DNA from 4 places in the Rhizobium tropici CIAT 899 genome. Region 2 is predicted to be linked to each of the others. Evidence: predicted binding sites of a transcription regulator. Region 2 holds the regulator's gene; each other region holds the start of a gene.
What was found. The regulator PhoB, encoded in region 2, activates phosphate uptake and scavenging genes when phosphate is short. The targets are predictions, from matches to a motif close to TGTCATNNANCTGTCAT.

Region 1 (3,649 bases), 370 kb from region 2:
AGCGCTTCGGTGCGCTGACGATGTTCATCGGCATTGTCCTCTACGGCATCTATGCAGTCTGGTTCTTCGATCTGCCGAAAGTCATTTCCGAAGCACGCTGGGAACGCGTCGGCATCTATCTCAGCGAATGGGTGAGCTATGACGTGCAGCCGGAGTTCCGCATCTCCGGTGACAAGATCACCATCAAATATCCGCGTTTTTCGCCTTTGGGCGACAATCCGCATCCCGACTGGGTGAAGACCAATCCTGATGGCAGCATGACCGTTTCCGTCAGCGGCACGAGCCGCACGGTAACCGTCACCAAGACGCAGGCCATCGTGACCGCGCACGGCATTACGATTCCAATCGATATTGCCGGCGATGTGCCGAAAATCGTCGGCTCCGCGCCCGTTCCCAGCTGGATGACCGTCTATGACGACAATATTCTCGTCAATCTCGGCTTCGCGGGCGATGCCAGCATTTCCACCGACCGCGTGAAGATCCGCAAGCGCTTTCTCGGCTGGGCCAACTTCGTCTTCGATACGCATTCGCCCTTCTTCGACAAGCCGGCGAGTGAAGTCATCGGCCTGATCGTTTCCGGGCCGCGGCTGGACCCCACGCAATCCAATCTCTCACTGGCATTCGACAATGTCTGGAACAATGGCGCGTGGCAGCATGGCGATGTCTGGACCAAGCTGTTCCAGACCATCGTCATGGCCTTCCTCGGCACACTGCTCGGTTCGCTCGCGGCCTTTCCGCTCGCCTTTCTGGCCGCCCGAAACATCACGCCGAACCGGTTGCTCAACCAGATCCTCAAACGCCTCTTCGACTTCCTGCGTTCGGTCGACATGCTGATCTGGGCACTGTTCCTGACCCGCGCCTTCGGTCCCGGCCCGCTTGCCGGCAGCGGCGCGATCTTCCTCACGGAGACGGGTACGCTCGGCAAGCTTTATTCCGAAGGCCTCGAGAATATCGACAACAAGCCGCGCGAAGGCGTCAAGTCCACCGGTTCGCCGACCATTCTCGTACATCGCTACGGCATCGTGCCGCAGATCGTTCCGGTCATCGTCAGCCAGACGCTCTACCAATGGGAATCCAACGTGCGCGGCGCGACCATCATCGGCGCCGTCGGTGCGGGCGGCATCGGCCTCAAGCTTTGGGAAGCGATGCGCACCAATTCCAACTGGGAAAACGTCGCCTACATGGTGCTGCTGATCCTAATTGTCGTCTTCCTTTTCGACGCTGCATCCAACGCCTTGCGCTCGCGGCTGATGGGCACGCGAGCGAAATAAAAAGATCGGGAAAAAATCATTTTCCATCATCATTCTGTCACGGGAATCCGGTAGCGCAGGCCGGCAGGACCGTAGCGGTCAGGCCGGCTTTAGCCGGATTCGAACCGTTGCTGCCTTGCTGCTCTTGCGGTTTGAAGCAAATCACCCAACAGTGTCCCGCGCAGCCGATTTTTCCAAGGAATGCAGCCTTGCGCTATGCTCTCTATTTCACGCCGCCCAAAGACGATCCATTGACATCGCTTGCCGCTCGCTGGCTTGGCCGCGATGCGTTTTCCGGTGAGATTTTTTCCGACAAGGCCATGGGTCCGCTGCCGGAAGGCCATGCCGAGCTGACGGCCGATCCGCGCCGCTATGGCTTTCATGCCACGCTGAAGGCGCCGTTCGAGCTGGCCGCTTCGGTGACCGAGCGCGATCTCCTCGAGGTCGCCGCCGAATTCGCCTCGCGGACCAAGGCTTTCACCATTCCCGAACTCGTGCTCGGCCAGCTCGGCCATTTCTTCGCGCTCGTGCCGGGCTCGCTTTACCAGCCGCTGCAGGATTTCGCCTCACGCGTGGTGAAAACCTTCGAGCCGTTCCGCGCACCGCTTTCGGATCATGATATCGCCCGGCGCAAGCCGGAGGGTCTCACAGAACCAGAGCGCGCGAATCTGCTGCGCTGGGGCTATCCTTACGTCAATGACGAGTTCCGTTTTCATATGACGCTGACAGGGCGCGTTCCGGCCGAACGACAGGCCGAGATGCATGAGGTCCTGCGCGAACGTTTCGCCGAACATACCGGCAAGCCGCTCGATATTTCCGGCCTCGCCATCTTCGTCGAAGAAGAGCGCGGCGCTCCTTTTACCGTCCGTTCCTGGCTGCCGCTTGCCGACGCCTAACATGAAAGATCCGACATGAGCAAAGAAACCGTCCTTTCCAACGCCCGCATCGTCCTTGAAGACAGGATCGTCGAGGGTTCGGTGCTGATCCGCGACGGTCGCATTGCCGCGATTTCCGAGGGTAAGTCCGATATCGGCGAGGATTTCGAGGGCGATTATCTGATCCCCGGTCTGGTCGAGCTGCATACCGACCATCTGGAAGCGCATTATTCCCCGCGTCCGGGCGTTCGTTGGAACAAGACGGCCGCGATCCAGGCCCATGATGCCCAGATCGTCACCTCGGGCATCACGACCGTGTTCGACTGCCTGCGCATGGGCTCGGACGAGGATGGCGGTTTCGAAAAGGGCGAGATGCGCGACATGGCCGACGCGATCCAGGCGGCCCAGCGCGAAGACCGCCTGCGCGCCGATCACCTGATCCACCTGCGCTGCGAAGTTTCCTCCGACAACGTGCTCGACCACTTCCAGGACTTCGAGAAGGACCCTTACGTGCGTCTGGTTTCGCTGATGGACCATGCGCCGGGCCAGCGCCAGTTCCAGACCATGGATCAGTACATCTTCTACTATCAGAAGAAGCGCGGGCTCAGCGACGAAGCCTTTGCCAAGTTCGTTGCCAAGCGCCAGGAAGAATCGGCCAAATATGCCACGCCGCATCGTGACGCGATCTCCAAGGTCTGCGCCGAACGCGGCATCACGGTTGCCAGTCATGATGATGCGACGCTCGCCCATGTCGATGAAGCCATCAATTACGGCGTTCGCCTCGCGGAATTCCCGACCAGCATCGATGCCGCCAAGGCTTCGCACGGCGCCGGCATGAGCGTGCTGATGGGCGCGCCGAACATCGTGCGCGGCAAGTCGCATTCGGGCAATATCGCCGCCCGCGATCTGGCCGAGCTTGGTGTGCTCGACGTGCTTTCCTCCGACTACGTGCCGCTCAGCCTGCTGCATGCGCCCTTCATCCTCGCGGACGAGGTCGAGGGCATTTCGCTGCCGCAGGCGATCGCCATGGTGACGGCGACCCCGGCACGGACGGTCAGCCTCAACGACCGCGGCCGCATTGCAGAGGGCCTGCGCGCCGATCTCGTGCGCGTCCGCCGCGATCATGGCGTTCCGGTTACGCGCTCCGTCTGGCGGGAAGGACGCCGGGTGGCATGAGCGCAAGCGCCAATCTCGAGCCGGCTAATCTCGGCCTGACGGATGCGACAGCGGGCACGCTCGCCGTCGTCGTCGGCCCGAGCGGTGCCGGCAAGGATACGCTGATGAATCTGGCCGCCCAGCATTTTGCCGGCCGGCCGGATGTCCACTTCGTTCGCCGCGTCATCACACGCGACGGCGATGCCGGCAACGAGGACCACAAAAGCGTTTCGGAAGCGGATTTCGATGCGATGGAACAGGCCGGCGCCTTTGCCGTCTCCTGGGAAGCGCATGGCCTGAAATACGGCATTCCGGCCGACGTCACCGATGAACTCGCTCGCGGCAATCTGGTCATCGCCAACGGCTCGC
Region 2 (3,649 bases):
GGTAGCGCCGCGCAGTCTTGATGGCGCACTCCAGAGCTTCTGCGCCCGAATTGGTGAAGAACACCTTGTCGGCGAAGGTCACTTCCGTCAGCCGCTTCGACAGCTTCTCCTGACCGGGCACCTCATAGAGGTTGGACAGGTGCCAGACCTTGTCGGCCTGCGCCTTCAGTTCGGCGACAAGATGGGGATGAGCATGACCGAGCGAATTGACCGCGACGCCGGCTGCGAAATCGAGGTAGCGTTCGCCATTCTCAGTGACCAGCCAGACGCCCTCGCCTCGCTCGAACCGCAGCGGAGCGCGCAAGTAGGTGTCGTAAAGCGGCGTGGTCTCGGCCATGGCCCTATCTCCTGATCACAACTTTAAGGACCGATCGCTTCCATTTGATGAAACGGGTCCGAAAAAATCAAAAATGCCGCCTTGCGGCGGCTCGGGCACTATTGATGTTTTGCACCGCGATGTCAACAAAACTGCCGTTTTAGCAGGTGCGAGAAAACACTTGCCGGCAAAAGAGATGCGCCGGGCGGCGCCTATGGCAGAAATGCCACGCCCGGACAGCAAGTTGGGGAAAACCTCGAAATCGATTCCTCAAGATTCCCGCGACTCTTGTCACGGAGTCAGCCTCACACTAGGTTAAAAACCAATTGCTAGACTGCATGCGGCGGAACTAGTCACCACAATTTTAGAGCGTTTCGCGCCTCGATACCATGCGAGGCAATGGTGAGGGATTCTGCCATCGGAAACGCGACAGCGGAGACAGGGCATGAATTGGACAGACGAACGCGTCGAGAAGCTGAAAAAGCTATGGTCCGAAGGATTGAGCGCCAGCCAGATTGCTGCGCAGCTCGGTGGCGTGAGCCGTAACGCCGTCATCGGCAAGGTGCATCGCCTGAACCTCCCCGGCCGAGCGAAGGCGGGCGGCACGGCAACCGCAGCACGCACGCCGAAGCGCAGCGCAGCGGCACCTCGCGCTGCGACCTACGGATCGCGCGTTGCTACCCGCACGGTGGTTGCCCGCCAGCAGGGCGCAACCATGCTGAAGGAAGAGATCGAGATCGATTCCGTCAACGAAATCCAATATCGCCCGGCATCGAACGTCGTCGTTCCGATCTCCCGCCGCCTCGGCCTGACGGAACTGACGGAGCGCACCTGCAAGTGGCCGGTCGGCGATCCGCTGAAGGACGATTTCCATTTCTGCGGCAACGAGAGCCCAGATTCATCGCCTTACTGCACCTACCATCAGCGCCTGGCCTACCAGCCGGTGCATGAACGGCGTAGACCGGCCCAGCCGCGTGGCTGAGAGGCTTGATGACTGAGATAAAGAAACGGGCCCTTGAGGCCCGTTTTCTGTTTCCGCCGCTATGTTGATGCCTGATCGGGTCTCCCCGCTCAGGCTTCCATGGAGTAGCCCGCGCCGCGAACGGTGCGGATGACATCCTGCATATTGGAGAAATTGAGCGCCTTGCGCAGGCGGCCGACATGGACGTCGACCGTGCGTTCGTCGACGTAGATATCGTGACCCCATACGCCGTCGAGCAGCTGCGAACGCGAGAAGACGCGGCCCGGCGAGGACATCAGGAACTCAAGCAGGCGGAATTCCGTCGGCCCCAGCCGCACTTCGCGGCTCTTGCGGTGGACGCGATGAGTTTCGCGGTCCAGCTCGATATCGCCGCAGCGCAGCACCGTGGAGAGAACCTCCGGGCGGGCGCGCCGCAGCATCGCCTTGACGCGAGCCATCAGCTCCGGCGTCGAGAACGGCTTGACGACATAATCGTCCGCGCCGGTCGAAAGCCCGCGCACGCGCTCGCTTTCCTCGCCGCGGGCCGTCAGCATGATGATCGGCAGGCGCTCCGTCTCCGGCCGCATACGCAGCCGGCGGCAGAGCTCGATGCCCGATACGCCGGGGAGCATCCAGTCGAGGATCAGGAGATCGGGGATGCGCTCCTGGAGACGCAGCTCGGCCTCATCGCCTCTGAGGATCGTGTCCACCTCGAAGCCTTCGGCCTCAAGATTGTAGCGCAGCAGAACGCTAAGCGCTTCCTCGTCTTCTACAACAGCAACTCTCGGAACCATGCGCCTATGGTCTCCTTTCTTCGCTTCCAGATTATTCCGTCACTGCGCCGACGGTATTGGCGGTATCGTCCTTCGGGCGCTCGCCTTCCGGCTGCGCGCCCGTCGCCATGTAATAGATCGTCTCGGCGATGTTGGTGGCATGGTCGCCGATGCGCTCGATGTTCTTGGCGCAGAAAAGAAGATGCGTGCAGGTGGTGATGTTGCGCGGATCTTCCATCATGTAGGTCAGCATCTCGCGAAAGAGCGAGGTGTACATGGCGTCGATTTCCTCGTCGCGTTCGCGGATCGATACGGCTTTGTCCGGCGAGCGGGTCGCGTAGACATCCAGAACTTCCTTGAGCTGGCTCAGCGCCAGTTCGGAGAGATGCTCGATGCCGCGGGCGAGGCGGCGCGGGACACCGGTGCCCTGGACGGCGATGACGCGCTTTGCAGTGTTCTTGCCGAGATCGCCGACGCGCTCGAGATCGGATGCGATGCGGATCGAGCCCATGATTTCACGCAGGTCCGCCGCCATCGGCTGACGGCGGGCGATGGTGACGATCGCCTTGTCTCCGACTTCGCGCTCGGCATGGTCGAGAACGACGTCGTCGGAGATGACCTTCTGGGCCAGGGCAGCGTCGCTGTTGACCAAGGCGCGTACGCTGTCGCTAACCATCTGCTCTGCCAGGCCGCCCATTTCAGCAATGCGGCGCGTCAGGAACTTCAGGTCTTCGTCGTAGGCAGAGAGAATGTGAGTGGAGACCATTTTTCTATCCTCAAGGTGAACTGTGTGAAATGAGCCGCGCGCCTGCCATCATCAACCAAAACGGCCCATGATGTAATCCTGCGTGCGGAAATCGTCGGGATTGGTGAACATCTTATCGGTGTCGTTCTCCTCGACCAGGTGGCCGAGATGGAACATTGCGGTACGCTGCGAGACGCGGGCTGCCTGCTGCATGGAATGCGTCACGATGACGATGGTGAAGTTTTCCCGAAGCTCGTGGATGAGATCCTCGACCTTGGCGGTCGCTATCGGATCAAGCGCCGAGCATGGCTCGTCCATCAGGATGACCTCCGGGCTGACCGCGACGGCGCGGGCGATGCACAGACGCTGCTGCTGGCCGCCGGACAGGCTCGTGCCGGCATCATGGAGCCGATCCTTGACCTCGCCCCAGAGACCGGCCTTCTGCAGGCTGGTCTCGACGATATGCTCGAGATCGGCCTTTGAGCGATGCAGGCCATGGATGCGCGGGCCGTAGGCGACGTTCTCATAGATGGACTTCGGAAATGGGTTGGGCTTCTGAAAGACCATGCCGACGCGGGCGCGCAGTTCCACCACGTCGATGCTGTCGTCGTAGACATCCTGATCGTCGAGCGTGATCTTGCCGGTGACCCGGCAGGTCTCGATCGTATCGTTCATGCGGTTGAGGCAGCGCAGGAAGGTGGACTTGCCGCAACCGGAAGGGCCGATCAAAGCCGTGACCGTATTGGTGCGGATCTTCAGATTGACGCCGAAGAGCGCCCGCTTGTCGCCGTAGAACACAGAAACGTCCTGGCCGATCATCTTGTAGGGGATCGTCGTCATCTTCCTGGACAATG
Region 3 (3,649 bases), 710 kb from region 2:
GGAGGGCATCGCGACCTTCGCTTTCGTGCGCAAGGAATTTGCCAGCAAGGAAGCCCATGAAGAGGCGATCCTCTCGCAGCTGGAAGCCCTCTCCCCCGATATCATCTGCCTTGCCGGCTATATGCGGCTGCTTTCCGGCCGCTTCATCCAGGCCTATGAGGGCCGGATCATCAATATCCATCCGTCGCTGCTGCCGCTTTTCCCCGGCCTGCACACGCATCAGCGCGCGATCGACGCCGGCATGCGCATCGCCGGCTGCACCGTGCATTTCGTCACCGAGGGCATGGACGAAGGTCCTGTCGTCGGCCAGGCTGCCGTGCCTGTCTTGACCGACGACACCGCCGACAGCCTAGCCGCCCGCGTACTTACAGTCGAGCATCAGATTTATCCGCAATCGCTGCGGCTCCTGGCGGAAGGCAAGGTCAGGATGGAAGGCGGCAAGGCCGTGAGCCTCGGCAAAACACCTGCTGTCGATGGACGGCAGATTTTGTCGCTGCTTGGGGACGCGGAGTAATTACGGAGCTCTGGCGTCGAACAGCCCCCTCATCCGCCGCTCTCAACCGCCTTCCTCAAGCCGCAATTGCCATCAGCGGATGCAGCGTGCCGTCGCTATAGACGATGCGGCCGCCGCGGAAGGTGGCGCGGATACGGTGAACCGAGCCGGGCTCGACGGCGACCAGATCGGCAAGCTGACCGACAGCAATCTCACCGCGATCCATCAGTCCGGCCGAACGGGCGGCGTTGGCGGTTGCCGTCGCAACAGCCGCCGGCAGACCGCCGGCAACAACATCGGCGATCTTGAAAATCGCCGGCACGAAGGCGGCCGGGTGATAATCGGCGGCGATGATGCCGAGCAGGCCGGAGCGCGCCGCATCCAGGGCGCTGAGGTTGCCGGACATGGACTGGCCGCGCAGCGCGTTCGGCGCTCCCATGAGGGTCCAGAGACCGCGACGGCAGGCTTCCTCGGCGGCAGGTCCCGTCACCGGAAATTCGCTGATCGTTACGCCGAGATCGTGCATGGCAGCCACCTTCTCCCGGCTGTCGTCATCATGCGAGGCGAGCGACAGCTTGTGCTTCAGCGCAAGTTCAACCACGTCATGCAGCTTGCGCTCGATCTCAGGGTCCTCGCGCTGTGCGATGCGCTTTGCTACGACCTCCTCGGCAGCCTCGCGCGACATGGACCGGCGCTCGGACATGCTGCGGATATAGCTTTCAATGTCGTTATACTGCCCCTGCCCCGGCGTGTGGTCGGTGAGCGAAATCATATCGACGGAGCCCTCCTCCAGCAGCCGCTCCAGGGTCGGCGCCGCGCCGAGATTGGTGATTTCGTAGCGTGCATGGACGCGGTGGTCGATCAGGAGCTCATCACGCAGGCTGCCGATGCCGCGAATGACAGCCGAGGTGGTTTCGAGCGAACGGACGTGGCCGTAGACGCTTTCGGTCGCAAAGGAGAGCGCCGCAAAGGCCGTGGTGACGCCGGCCGCCGCCAGCTTCTTGTCTAGTTCATGAATGCCGAAATCGATCGGCATCATCGCATTCGGCCGCGGCGCGATCTCGCGCTCCACCATGTCACAATGCAGGTCGACGAAGCCCGGCATCAGCAAGCGGCCATCGCCGTCAAAAGTCGGCTGCTCCACCGGCTCCGAGCGGATTTCAGCAATCACGCCGTCCTCGATGCGCACTGCGCCCTTCTCGACGACTTCATGAGGAAGAACGAGCGTGAAATTGCTGAGCCACATCGGCTTTCTCCTGAAACATCCATAAGCGAAGGAAGGGCGGAAACATTCGAGTGTCTTCGGCCGCCCGCCCCGGTAAGCTCGATTCGTGACAATGTGATGAATGGAGAGCAAGCTCCCACCCACGCAGCCGCCTATTTCAGGCTGGCGACATTCAAGACCGCCCATTGCAGCAGCATGATCGTCTTGGCGTCACAGATATCGCCCTTCTCAATCATGACAATCGCATCGGACAGGCGAACTTCCAGCACCTCTATATCCTCATGCTCTTCCGCAAGCCCGCCGCCATCGGCAACACGGTCGGACGTGTCAATCACGGCGGCGAAGAAATGAATGACCTCCGTCGACGAGCCGGGCGAGGTCATCGCCTTGAACAGGAAGCGGACGTCGCGCACGCGAAAGCCGGTCTCCTCCATGGCCTCGCGGCGGATCGCGGCTTCCGGCTGGTCGCCGTCGAGCAATCCGGCGGGCACTTCGATCATCCAGACCGGCTCGCCGACCAGCCGGGCCGGCAGACGGTATTGCCGAACGAGCACCACGGTTTCGCGTTTGGGATCATAGAGGAGGATGCAGGCTGCCGGCGTGCGATGATAGACCTCGCGCTTCAGCCGATGCTTTTCGCCCTGCGAATCCGTGTAGTCGACCTCGAATGTGCTCAGCCGAGTCCATTGATCCGCCAGCGTCTTTTCGCTGACGATTTCGGCTTTCGCCTTTTCGAATTTACTCATGCCACGTCCTTGCGAAGCCATACCTTGTTGTCGTGGACAGCCGCGCCGCCATAGGGCGCGACGGGGTCGGCGCCGGTAAGCACATTGATGCCCTCGCCGTCGACATGAGCCTTGTTCGGCCAGAGCCCCTCGGCGATCAGCACACCGGGCTTCACTTCCGTCGTCACGCGAGCGTGGAGGCGGATATCGCCGCGACCATTGCCGACACACACCAGATCGCCGTGTGCAATCTCAAGCGCTTCGGCATCGGTGGGATTGATCATCACCTCGGGACGGCCTTCCTTCTGCCGTGACGTCTTCGTTTCCGCGAAGCTCGAATTCAGGAAATTGCGCGAGGGCGAGGTCGCGAGCCGGAACGGATGCTCGGGGTCGGCCACCTCGATCACATCGACCTGGTCCGGAAACTCTGGCAGTTCGACGTGAGGGCCGAGCAGGCCGACGGAGGCCGGCGGACGGTTCGGCGCCGGCTGGTTGGTCCAATCGGGGCGGAAGCGGAACTTGCCGTCGGGATGGGCGAAGCCGTTGACGAAATGGGCGGCCTCGAAATCCGGCTGGCGATCGAACCATTTGTGCTCGAGGAAATAATCGTAATCCGGCAAGCCGCTTCTGGACAGAACCCTGTCGATCATCTCGCGGGCGGAGAAGCCGAAGCCGGTGCGATCCGCAATACCGAGGCGCTTCGCCAATTCCTCAATGACGAAAAGATTGCTGCGAACGGTCGGCGGCGGCTCGACAAGCTTCGGGCCGAGCAGGATGTGGTTCTGGCCGCCGGCACGGTAGATGTCGTCATGCTCGACGAACATGGTGGCGGGGATGACGATATCGGCCATGTCCGCCGTATCGGTCATGAACTGCTCGTGCACGGCGACGAAGAGATCGGAGCGGGCAAAGCCACGCTTCACCAGCCGCTGTTCCGGCGCAATATTCACCGGATTGGTGTTCTGGATAAGCATCGCAGTCACCGGGCCGCGATGGCGCAGCGCCACGGCATCGCCGGTCAAAGCGCGGCCGATCTGCGACTGATCGATCATGCGGATATCCTGATCCTTCATGGCGCGGCCGGTGAGTTCGCTCGCGTCCATGCGGAAGATATCGCTGTTCGAATGAAAAGCGCCGCCGCCTTCATATTGCCAGGAACCGAGAACTGTGGCGATCGAGGCTGCCGCGTGCATGGCGATCGCGCCA
Region 4 (3,649 bases), 1.2 Mb from region 2:
CCCCGGCATCGGCCTCATTCATGGCCGAATGAGCGGACCGGAAAAAGACGCCGTCATGATGGCGTTCAAGAATGGCGAGATCCGCCTGCTTGTGGCAACGACGGTCGTCGAAGTGGGCGTCGACGTGCCGGACGCGACGATCATGGTTATCGAACACGCCGAGCGCTTCGGCCTGGCGCAGCTTCACCAGTTGCGCGGGCGCGTTGGTCGCGGTGACGAAGCCTCGACCTGTATCCTTCTCTACAAGGGCCCCCTCGGCGAAACCGGGCATGCGCGACTGTCGATCATGCGAGAGACCGAAGACGGCTTCCGCATTGCCGAGGAGGACTTGAAGCTGCGCGGCGAAGGTGAGCTTCTGGGGACACGCCAGTCCGGCACGCCGGGCTTCCGCATCGCCAGCCTCGAGGCTCATGCCGATCTTCTGGAGATCGCCCGCAAGGATGCCGCCTATCTGATCGAGCGCGATCCGGAGCTTATGAGCGAGCGCGGCGCAGCGGTTCGCACCCTGCTCTATCTCTTCCGCCGCGACGAGGCGATCCGCTTCCTGCGAGCGGGGTAAGCGGATGAGCGCAGCGACTGCGCCCATCCTGTTTCAAAACATCATTTGGCGGAGAGACCGGGAATGGTAACCTGGAATACCTGGAACATGGTATCGACATCGGCGCCGCTGTCATCCTTGTAGGCAGCGCCGACCTGGAAACCGTCCTGGGTGATGAAGTCGTTGTCGTTGGCGACGAACAGGAAGTAATCGTCGGGCAGCTTCGGATCCTGAATGCTGACGATCGACATGGCCTCCCACTTTTCAGAGAGGTTGTTGCGGTCGTTCGGTGCGCCATTATGCAGACCAAAACGCGCTAGATCGGCGCCATCGTTGATGTCGATGAACTGGCTGAGGACAGCCGGCTTTACCGAAGGATCAAGAACGCCCTTCGGTGCGACCGCCGTATCGCTGTCGAACTTGCCGCCGGCAATATCGGTGGCAGCGGACACATCGACGGCCACAACGCTGCGATAGAGCGACTTGTCGCCCTTCTGGCCGTAGCCATTGTTGCTGTCTCGCGCCAGCATCAGGAAGCTTGTCGGCGAAAGCGCCACGATTTCGCTTTGGGCGGCAACGGCCGTCTTGCCCTTGTCATTGGTAAAGACCGGCAGAGGCACGACATATTCGTGCACCAGCTTCAGATTTGCAGGATCGGCGGCATCAAAGACAAGCGCGCGGGTATTCTGGCGCGTGGAGCTGGAATCGCCACCATCCTGGCGAGTCGCGGACTGGAGCACGACGATCAGGAACTTACCGTCCGGAGTCAGGGACATGCCCTCGAAACCCTGATTATTTTGGCGCCCGCTGGTCGGATCCTTCGGATCTGGCGCGGTTTCGCCAGGGCCGGGATTGTTCGAGGAAAAATTCACGGCGCCGTGGCGCATCGGCAGAAACGCGGCCGGTGGTGCCGTGGCCGAGATCATCAGCCCATCCGCCGAGAAGCGGTAGATATAGGGACCGTATTCATCGCTGATGAACATAGAACCATCGGGCAGCCGGGCAATGGCTTCGTTATCGAGCGCGATCTTGCCGTTCGGTGCCTGCGGCAGAAGCGGCATGCCGCCTTCCGCCTGGCGAACGCCGGTGGCTGGGTCAAGGCCAGTGGTTTCGTTGCCCTTGTTGTCCTTCAACAGCAGCGTATCCGCGAGCTTGGCTTCGACGCCCGCCTGTTCCTTACCGGCTGGAGGCGCTGCACCGGGGGCAATCGGCGTCAGCTTGATATCGATGGTGTTGAGACGCCCGCGGTAATCGGTGGTGCCGGCTACGTTATAGCCGCGGTCCGGCAGCAGCCACAGCGAGCCGTTGTAGGTGCCATCGGCATTGCGAACCCAGCTCTTGGTATCGATCGACATGCCCGAACCGGAACCGAAGGTCTCGCCGAACTTGTCGCGCAGATTGGCCGGGATGCGGCCGACGGCGACGCGGCCCTTGTTGACGAGCGTCACGCCTTCAATCGTCACGGAATTATCCGCCAGCGCCGGCATTGGAGCCGTGAAAACAAATGTCGCAAGCGCCGCCGACAGCAGCGGCAAGCTCTTCGAACGCATATATCTCAAGACAATATCCTCCTGATAAAAACTTTTGTGGAGGCAACGACATCCATCTCCCGCCTGTTTGCGGACCGCGTTGAAGATCCGCAGCTCGGTGCCCATGCCCCGAACATTCGATGTTGAGATACATGCGATTGTCTGCCCCGACTGACGATCTAAGGTGTCAATATGATAAAGGCATGACAGTTCGCGCAGAACGCGAATCTATTGATCCAACCATTGGAAGATGAGCAATTTAGGTCAAAGAATTCATCGGAATCGGCTGCTGCAGTTTCTTGGCTGCGACCAGTTCCTTGTATTCCGGCGACACAAGGCCGCCCGAGATCAGCAGCTTGGCGCCATCCTCCGGGCTCATATCGAGCACCGTGATCTTTTCGCGCGGAACGAAGACAAGGAAGCCGGCCGTCGGCACCGGCGTCGGCGGCAGGAAGACTGCCACCATGTCCTGACCCATGGCATTGAATTTCGAAGCGATCTCGCCTTTGGCATCCGTCGATATGAAGACCATGGACCAGAGGCCCGGGCTTGGATATTCGATCAGCCCAACCTTCTTGAACGAGGTGCCCTGCTCTTTCAGCACCGTTTCGAAGATCTGCTTGACGCTCTTGTAGATCGTGCGCACCAGCGGCACGCGATTGACGATCGACTCGCCGAAGCGGACGATGCTCTGACCGATCAGGTTCTTGGCCAGAAATCCGACGATCGTGATAAAGATCATCGCAATTACCAGGCCGGTACCAGGTACAGCGAAGTTCAGATAGCTCTCGGGATCGTAGCGCGCGGGAATGTAGGGGCGAACCCAGCTATCGGCCCAATGGACGACGGACCAGGTCAGCCATAGTGTAATGGCGATCGGGGCACAGATAATCAGGCCGGCCAGGAAATTGTTTCTGATCCGCGTCGTCACGGACATTTTGATGAGTTTTTCAGTCATTCGCCGCTCGAAAACTCCGTCCCGTCGCTACCGCTTCCCGGCAAACCCTCCCCCCATCTCCGTGGGCGAATCGTGCCAGAAATTGGCGCGGCATACAACCCGCTAGCCACATCTGTGAGCCGAACAAGCGATCGGCTCACGAGGACGTGACGGCAAATGCGCGGCGGAAGGAATCCTATTCCACGGTGACCGATTTGGCGAGATTGCGCGGCTGATCGACATCCGTGCCCATGAACACGGCCGTATGATAGGCAAGCAATTGAATCGGCAGCGAAAAGATGATCGGGGCTATGATCTCGTCGACGACGGGCAAGGTGATCGTCGCCATGGTCGGCAATGTCGATGCGGCAGCGCCAATTTCATCCGTGATGAAGATGATTCGACCGCCACGAGCCGCAACTTCCTGCATGTTGGAAACGGTCTTATCGAAGAAGCGGTCATGCGGAGCGATGACGATAACGGGCATGTTCTCGTCGATCAGCGCAATCGGCCCATGCTTCAATTCGCCGGCCGCATAGCCCTCTGCGTGGATGTAGGAAATCTCCTTGAGCTTCAGCGCACCTTCCATGGCGAGCGGGAAGCTGGTGCCACGGCCGAGATAGAGCACATCCTTGAACTTCGAGA

Region 1: the regulator PhoB is predicted to act here: its motif matches at 1,296-1,312, upstream of RTCIAT899_RS01015 (DUF1045 domain-containing protein).
Region 3: the regulator PhoB is predicted to act here: its motif matches at 1,825-1,841, upstream of RTCIAT899_RS06275 (alpha-D-ribose 1-methylphosphonate 5-triphosphate diphosphatase).
Region 4: the regulator PhoB is predicted to act here: its motif matches at 2,260-2,276, upstream of RTCIAT899_RS08775 (esterase-like activity of phytase family protein).

Annotation. Positions count from the first base shown of each region.
Region 1 is NC_020059.1:214,198-217,846, reverse strand. Features, by position in the region: gene phnE (phosphonate ABC transporter, permease protein PhnE) at 1-1,271, shown strand, start outside; gene RTCIAT899_RS01015 (DUF1045 domain-containing protein) at 1,460-2,146, shown strand; gene RTCIAT899_RS01010 (alpha-D-ribose 1-methylphosphonate 5-triphosphate diphosphatase) at 2,162-3,301, shown strand; gene phnN (phosphonate metabolism protein/1,5-bisphosphokinase (PRPP-forming) PhnN) at 3,298-3,649, shown strand, end outside.
Region 2 is NC_020059.1:580,753-584,401, reverse strand. Features, by position in the region: gene RTCIAT899_RS02865 (aspartate aminotransferase family protein) at 1-337, opposite strand, end outside; gene RTCIAT899_RS02860 (GcrA family cell cycle regulator) at 762-1,298, shown strand; gene phoB (phosphate regulon transcriptional regulator PhoB) at 1,388-2,071, opposite strand; gene phoU (phosphate signaling complex protein PhoU) at 2,103-2,816, opposite strand; gene pstB (phosphate ABC transporter ATP-binding protein PstB) at 2,868-3,649, opposite strand, start outside.
Region 3 is NC_020059.1:1,290,456-1,294,104, reverse strand. Features, by position in the region: gene purN (phosphoribosylglycinamide formyltransferase) at 1-514, shown strand, start outside; gene RTCIAT899_RS06275 (alpha-D-ribose 1-methylphosphonate 5-triphosphate diphosphatase) at 570-1,739, opposite strand; gene RTCIAT899_RS06270 (NUDIX domain-containing protein) at 1,871-2,464, opposite strand; gene RTCIAT899_RS06265 (molybdopterin-containing oxidoreductase family protein) at 2,461-3,649, opposite strand, start outside.
Region 4 is NC_020059.1:1,788,221-1,791,869, reverse strand. Features, by position in the region: gene recG (ATP-dependent DNA helicase RecG) at 1-559, shown strand, start outside; gene RTCIAT899_RS08775 (esterase-like activity of phytase family protein) at 601-2,088, opposite strand; gene RTCIAT899_RS08770 (DUF502 domain-containing protein) at 2,327-3,025, opposite strand; gene glmS (glutamine--fructose-6-phosphate transaminase (isomerizing)) at 3,201-3,649, opposite strand, start outside.